Rhodovastum atsumiense: one gene and its partner. The protein of the gene in region 1 binds, or shares a complex with, the protein of each later gene. Links are inferred from orthologs where the notes say so. Each region holds a gene or a part of one and is shown on either strand. Other genes may lie near its edges.

Evidence for each region.
Region 2: the proteins of ccmA (region 1) and NBY65_RS08595 are in contact, whole or in part, in a solved structure (PDB 8CE8), measured with the Escherichia coli proteins. The link is inferred for Rhodovastum atsumiense from one-to-one orthologs.

The regions. Positions count from the first base shown.
Region 1 is NZ_OW485601.1:2,128,698-2,131,999, forward strand. Bases 311-3,302 are described here. They hold ccmA (heme ABC exporter ATP-binding protein CcmA), read left to right. Parts: upstream 311-1,508; coding sequence 1,509-2,096; downstream 2,097-3,302. Other genes in these bases: acnA (aconitate hydratase AcnA), read right to left, coding at 311-1,346; NBY65_RS09695 (MgtC/SapB family protein), read left to right, coding at 2,104-2,814; ccmB (heme exporter protein CcmB), read left to right, coding at 2,862-3,302. Outside these bases: more of acnA, read right to left, coding at 1-310. UniProt on the Escherichia coli protein: Part of the ABC transporter complex CcmAB involved in the biogenesis of c-type cytochromes; once thought to export heme, this seems not to be the case, but its exact role is uncertain. Responsible for energy coupling to the transport system.
Region 2 is NZ_OW485601.1:1,902,397-1,905,515, forward strand. What follows is about bases 233-3,041. They hold NBY65_RS08595 (heme ABC transporter permease), read right to left. Parts: upstream 2,117-3,041; coding sequence 1,349-2,116; downstream 233-1,348. Other genes in these bases: NBY65_RS08580 (hypothetical protein), read left to right, coding at 233-666; ccmE (cytochrome c maturation protein CcmE), read right to left, coding at 677-1,183; ccmD (heme exporter protein CcmD), read right to left, coding at 1,180-1,344; NBY65_RS08600 (YciI family protein), read left to right, coding at 2,218-2,511; NBY65_RS08605 (EVE domain-containing protein), read left to right, coding at 2,511-2,924. Outside these bases: more of NBY65_RS08580, read left to right, coding at 1-232; more of NBY65_RS08610, read left to right, coding at 3,042-3,119. UniProt on the Escherichia coli protein: Required for the export of heme to the periplasm for the biogenesis of c-type cytochromes.

The DNA of each region.
Region 1 (3,302 bases):
GCGGCGATCAGCACCGAGGGATTGGACGTATTGGTGCAGGAGGTGATGGCGGCGATCACCACGTCGCCATGGCCGATCTCGTAGTTCTTGCCTTCGGGCTTCGCCTTGGTGCCGAGGTCATTGGCGGCGACGCCCAGGGTCTTGGTCAGCTCGGTCTTGAAGGCGGCGGAGGCGTCCTTCAGCAGCACGCGGTCCTGCGGGCGCTTCGGGCCGGCGAGGCTGGGCTGCACGGTGGAGAGATCGAGTTCCAGCGTCTCGGTGAACACCGGATCGGGCGTGGTCTCGTCGCGCCACAGGCCCTGCGCCTTGGTGTAGGCCTCGACCAGCGCGATGCGCGCCTCGTCGCGGCCGGAGAGGCGCAGATAGTCCAGCGTCAGCTTGTCGACCGGGAAGAAGCCGCAGGTGGCGCCGTATTCGGGGGCCATGTTGGCGATGGTGGCGCGGTCGGCCAGCGCCAGCTCGTTCAGGCCCGGGCCGAAGAACTCGACGAACTTGCCGACCACGCCCAGCTTGCGCAGCATCTGCGTGACGGTCAGCACCAGGTCGGTGGCGGTGGCGCCTTCCGGCAGCTTGCCGGTCAGGCGGAAGCCGACCACGTCGGGGATCAGCATGGCGATGGGCTGGCCGAGCATGGCCGCCTCGGCCTCGATGCCGCCGACGCCCCAGCCCAGCACGCCCAGGCCGTTCACCATGGTGGTGTGGCTGTCGGTACCATACAGGGTGTCGGGATAGGCGATGGTCGTGCCGTCCACCTCGGCGGTCCAGACCGTCTGGGCGAGGTATTCCAGGTTGACCTGGTGGCAGATGCCGGTGCCCGGCGGAACCACGCGGAAGTTACGGAAGGCGCTCTGGCCCCAGCGCAGGAAGGTGTAGCGCTCGCCATTGCGCTCGAACTCGATGTCGACGTTCTTCTGCAGCGAGTCCGGGGTGCCGGAGACGTCCACCATCACCGAGTGGTCGATCACCAGATCGACCGGCACCAGCGGATTCACCTTCTGGGGATCACCGCCGAGGCGGAGGATGCCGTCGCGCATCGCGGCAAGGTCGACCACGCCGGGCACGCCGGTGAAGTCCTGCATCAGGATGCGCGCGGGCCGGAACGGCACTTCCTGGACGCTGCTGGCCTTTTCCAGCCAGCCCGCGATCGCCTTGGCATCGTCGACGGTGTAGCTCTGCCCGTCCTCGAAGCGCAGCACGTTCTCAAGCAGTACTTTCAGGCTGACCGGCAGACGGGACACATCGCCGATGGTCTTGGCGGCCTCGGGGATGGAGAAGTAGTCATAGCTGCGGCCCGCCGCCGTCAGGGTGCGGCGCGTCTTGAGGCTGTCCTGCCCGATTGCTTTCATCCCGATTGCCCCGTCAGTTCATCCGCGCGAAAAGGCGGCGGGAAGCTTTCCCGCAGCGCGCGGATCATGTTGTTTCCGGCGCGGCGGCTTAAACCACACCCCGGCAGGGGCGTCCACGGTCAAACCTGCCAGATTGTTGCGTCAACGGTATGCGGAGGGGTCGTGCTTCAGGCGGAGAACCTCGCGGCGTTTCGCGGCGAGCGGCTGGTGTTTGCCGGCCTGTCGTTCAGCGTGGCCGCGGGCGGCGCGATGCTGCTGGTGGGGCCCAACGGCTCGGGCAAGTCCACCTTGCTGCGGCTGCTGGCCGGGCTCGGGCGGGTCGAGGCGGGACGGCTGCTGTGGGACGGGCAGGATGCGCTCGCCGACCTGCCGACCCATGCCGGCCGGGTGCGGTACCTTGGTCATCAGGATGCGGTGAAACCGGGACTCACGGTGGCCGAGAACCTGCGCTTCTGGGGCGCCCCGACGGCGATCACCCGGGCGCTGGAAGCGGTTGACCTGGCCCGGCTGGCGGACCTGCCGGGCCGGATGCTCTCGGCGGGGCAAAAGCGTCGGCTGGCGATCGCGCGAATGGCGATGACGCCCGCGGCGCTGTGGCTGCTGGACGAGCCGACACTCGGGCTGGACGTGGCCTCGGTAGGGCGCTTCGGGGAGCTGCTGGCGGCGCATCGCAGCCGCGGCGGTATCGTCGTGGCGGCTACCCACCTGCCATTGCCGCTGCCCGACGCCACCGAATTTCGCCTGGCCTGAGCGGACGATGTCGTTTCTTCACACTGCGGCCCTGGCCGAACAGGCGCAGACCCTGGCTTGCCTGCTTGCCGCCTTCGTGCTCGGCACGCTGATCGGCGCCGAGCGGCAGTATCGCCAACGCACCGCCGGATTGCGCACCACCGTATTGGTGGCGGTCGGCGCCGCCGGTTTCGTCGATCTCGGCATGCGCCTCGGCGGCGCCGAGGGCGCGGTGCGCGTCATCGCCTATGTGGTCTCCGGCATCGGCTTCCTCGGCGCCGGCGTGATCATGAAGGAAGGCCGCAACATCCGTGGCCTCAACACCGCCGCCACGCTCTGGGGCGCCGCCGCGGTCGGCGCCTGCGCCGGGGCGGGGATGATGGTGGAGGCAATCGTGGTCACGCTCGCCGTGCTGTCCGCCAACACGCTGCTGCGCCCGTTGGTCAACGCCATCAATCGCATCCCCGTGGACGAACGCGCCACCGAGGCGACCTACACCGTGCGGGTGCGGGCAGTGTCCGACACGCCGGAGCTGCCCGACGCCATCATCGAGCTGCTGGACAGCGCCCGCTTCCCGGTGGCCGAGCTGACCATCGCCCCAACCGGCGACGGGGTCGAGATCGCCGCCCGGCTGATGACCACCTCGGTGCATGCGCAGGAGCTGGACGCGGTGGTTGATCGCCTCGCCCGGTTGCCAGGGGCCCGCCACGCCACCTGGGTCGCCAACACCGCCGGATAAATCCCGATGCCCGCCCCACAGCACCGCGCTTTCCCGCGGAGGATCCGATGCACCCCCTGACCGGCCTGCTGGCGCGCGAGCTGCGGCTGTCGCTCCGCCACGGCAGCGACACTTTGGCCGCGCTGCTGTTCTTCCTGATCGCCGCCGCGCTGTTCCCGCTGGCCATCGGGCCGGCCCCCGAGACGCTGGGGCGCATCGCTCCGGGCGTGATCTGGGTCTGCGCCCTGCTCGCCGCCCTGCTGCCGCTGGACCGGCTGTTCGGTGCCGACCACGACGACGGCTCGCTCGACCTGCTGCTGCTCTGCGGCCTGCCGGCCTCGGGCGTGACCCTGGCGAAGGCCGTCGCGCACTGGCTGGTCACCGGCGTGCCGCTGCTCGCCGCCGCCGCGCCGCTGGCGATCATGCTGCGCATGCCGGAAGAGGCGATCCCGGTGCTGCTGCTCGGGCTGCTGCCGGGCACGATGCTGCTCTCGCTGCTGGGCACGACA
Region 2 (3,119 bases), 230 kb from region 1 along the record:
AAGGTGATCTACGAGGACGCCAGCCAGGAGGAACGCCGGGGGCAGAACATCTGCCGCAGCCGCCAGGTCGCCTTCGACGGCAGTGCCGCCATCGCGCCCCCGGAGATCGGGGCCGAGCATCGGATCACCCTGCTCAACCAGTCGGCGCGGCCGATCAAGCAGGTCTATCTCTCCGCGGCGGAGGCCGCACAATGGGGGGAGGACCGGCTCGCCGATGCCAGCCTCTCGGTCGGCGATGAGCGTGACCTGTCCTGGCGGGGGCCCTGCACCATGGACCTGCGGGTGGTGTTCGAGAACCGCTCGGCCGAGGAACGCCGCGACCTGGATCTGTGCGCCAGCGCGGCCCTGAGCATCGAGCCCGGCTGGACCACCGCCGACGTGCCGCCCCGGCCGAAGGACGGCCCGGCCACCGGCATCGTCGTGGTGAACCGCTCCGGCCGGCCGGTCACCGAACTGTATCTGCTGGCCGAGGGCACGCCGGCGAACAGCCGCGACCTGCTTGGCACCACGGTGCTGCCGGATGGCGGCACCATCACCCTGACGCTGGCCCGGACCACGAGTTGCCGCTACAGCGCCCACGTGGTGTTCAGCGGTCCAGACGCCGGCAGCGACATCGCCGGCGTGGACCTGTGCAAGACGACGCGAATCGAGATCCCGCCGCCCTGATGCGGATGGCTCAGCTACCGGCCTTGGTCTTCGGCACCAGGGTATTCCAGGTGGACGCGGGCGGCGGCGCCCCGTTCTCGGGGTTCCAGTGGCCCGACTTCTTCAGCGCCTCGGCCACTTCCCGGGGCATGTAGGTCTCGTCGTGCTTGGCCAGCACCTCGCTGGCCCGGAAGCCGCCGTCGGGCTGCAGCGCGCCGAGCGTCACCACGCCCTGGCCTTCCCGGAACAGGTCAGGGAGGATGCCGATATAGGTGACGGCCACCGCGGCGGCGCCATCGGTGATGCGGAAGCGCACGGCCGGCTTGCCGTCCTGGCGCAGCCGCTCGACGCTGCCGGCCTCCACCAGGCCGCCGAGGCGGAAGATGCGCCCGCCGGTGGGGGCCTTGGTGGCGACCTCCGAGGGCGCGACGAAGAAGACCATATTGTCGCTGAACGCGGTCAGCACCAGGGCCGTGGCGGTGCCGAGGCCAAGGCCGCAGACGAGCAGGAGGACGAGCCGACGGCGCTTGCGTGTCATGGGCGGTTCGCGGACCTCTGTTCCATGCGGGCTTCGCGCGGATCGATCGCCGCCAGACGCCGGCGCGCCCGTCGCATGCGGGCCCAGGCGTCGACGGTGAAGCCGCCGGCAACCAGCATGGTCAGACCGTAAGCGGCAATGATGTAGGTCAAATGGTCCATGGCCTCAGCCCGCCTCCTGTGCGCGCGCCATCAGCAGGCCGCGGATGCGCCGTTCCATCACCGCCGCCCGGGTGCGCATCAGCACGATGGCGACGAAACCGAAGGAAAAGCCCAGCGCGCAGAGCAGCAGCGGCCACAGCATGCCGACATACATGCTGGGCGCGCTGGTGAACTTGATGGTGGAAGGCTGGTGCAGGGTATTCCACCAGTCCACCGAGAACTTGATGATCGGCAGGTTGACCACGCCCACCAGGGCGAGGATCGCGCCGGCGCGGTAGCCGCGCTGCGGGTCGTCGAAGGCGCGCACCAGGGCGACATGGCCGAGATACAGGAAGAACAGCACCAGCACGGAGGTCAGCCGGGCATCCCACACCCACCACGCGCCCCACATCGGCTTGCCCCACAGGCTGCCGCTGGCCAGGCAGAGCGCGGTGAAGGCCGCCCCGACCGGTCCGATCTCGGCCGCCGCGAGGTCGGCGAGCGGATGCCGCCACACCAGCGACAGCACCGAGCACACGGCCAGCGAGAGATAGCCGAACGAGGCCAGCCAGGCCGAGGGCACATGCACGTACATGATCCGCACGGCGTCGCCCTGCTGCCAGTCGGCGGGGGCGAAGAACAGGCCCCAGGCGAAGCCGGTCAGCGTCAGGCCGAGGCCCAGCGCCGCCACCCAGGGCAGCACCAGCCCCGAGAGGCGCAGAAACCGGCCAGGATTGGCGAAGCGATGGAGGTTGCGGCCGGGCTGCGGCGGTGGGGTGATGCTGGCGTCCACGGGTAGGTTCCTTGCCATACGACACTAGCGCCGCGCGGGGGGCAGTTTGAAGCCGCCGGGCATTACCGTAATGTCATCGCCTCCTGACAAAGGAAAGCTCGATGCTGTTTGCCCTGATCTGCACTGACCGCCCCGGCAGGCTGGATACCCGCATGGCGACGCGGCCGGCGCATCTGGCCTATCTCGAAACCTACCAGTCCAAGCTGGCGCATGCCGGAGCCATGCTGGACGTGGACGGTCGCCCCTGCGGCTCGCTCCTGGTGATCGACGTCGCCGACCGCGCCGAGGCCGAAGGCTTCGCCGAGGGCGATCCCTACGCCAAGGCCGGGCTGTTCGAAAGCGTGATCATCCGGCCGTTCCGGGCGATCTTCAAGGACGGCGAGAAACTCGGCTGATGGCGTTCTGGCTGGTCAAATCGGAGCCGGACGCCTTCAGCTGGGACCAGCAGGTGGCCAACGGCACCGAGCCCTGGACCGGCGTGCGCAACCACCTGGCCCGCAACCACCTCAAGGCGATGCGGGCGGGGGATCTGGCGTTCTTCTACCACTCCAATATCGGCCGACAGATCGTCGGCGTGGTGGAAGTCGCGCGCGAAGCCTATCCGGACCCGACCGCCACGGAGGGCGACTGGGTCTCGGTGGACATGCGCACGGTGGGGCCGATGCCGGTGGCGGTGACGCTCGCGGCGATGAAGGCCGACCCGGCGCTGGAGGGGCTGGCGCTGATCCGCCAGTCCCGGCTGTCGGTGCTGCCGGTCTCGGCATCGCACTGGCAGCACATCTGCCGGCTTGGACACTGGCAAGCCTGAAGACGATCGCATGTGCGTGCTGCGACGGCGAAGACCCTCGCCGTCGCAGCACGGGAGGAAACCCATGCCTCTGTTGCCCGATCCGCCATGGCGCACGCTCTGCCGCATCGACGAGATCCCCGATGGCGGCAGCAAGGGCTTCGGCCCCGCCCCCGGCGGCTTCACCGGCCTGTTCGCCGTGCGCCGGGGCGAACA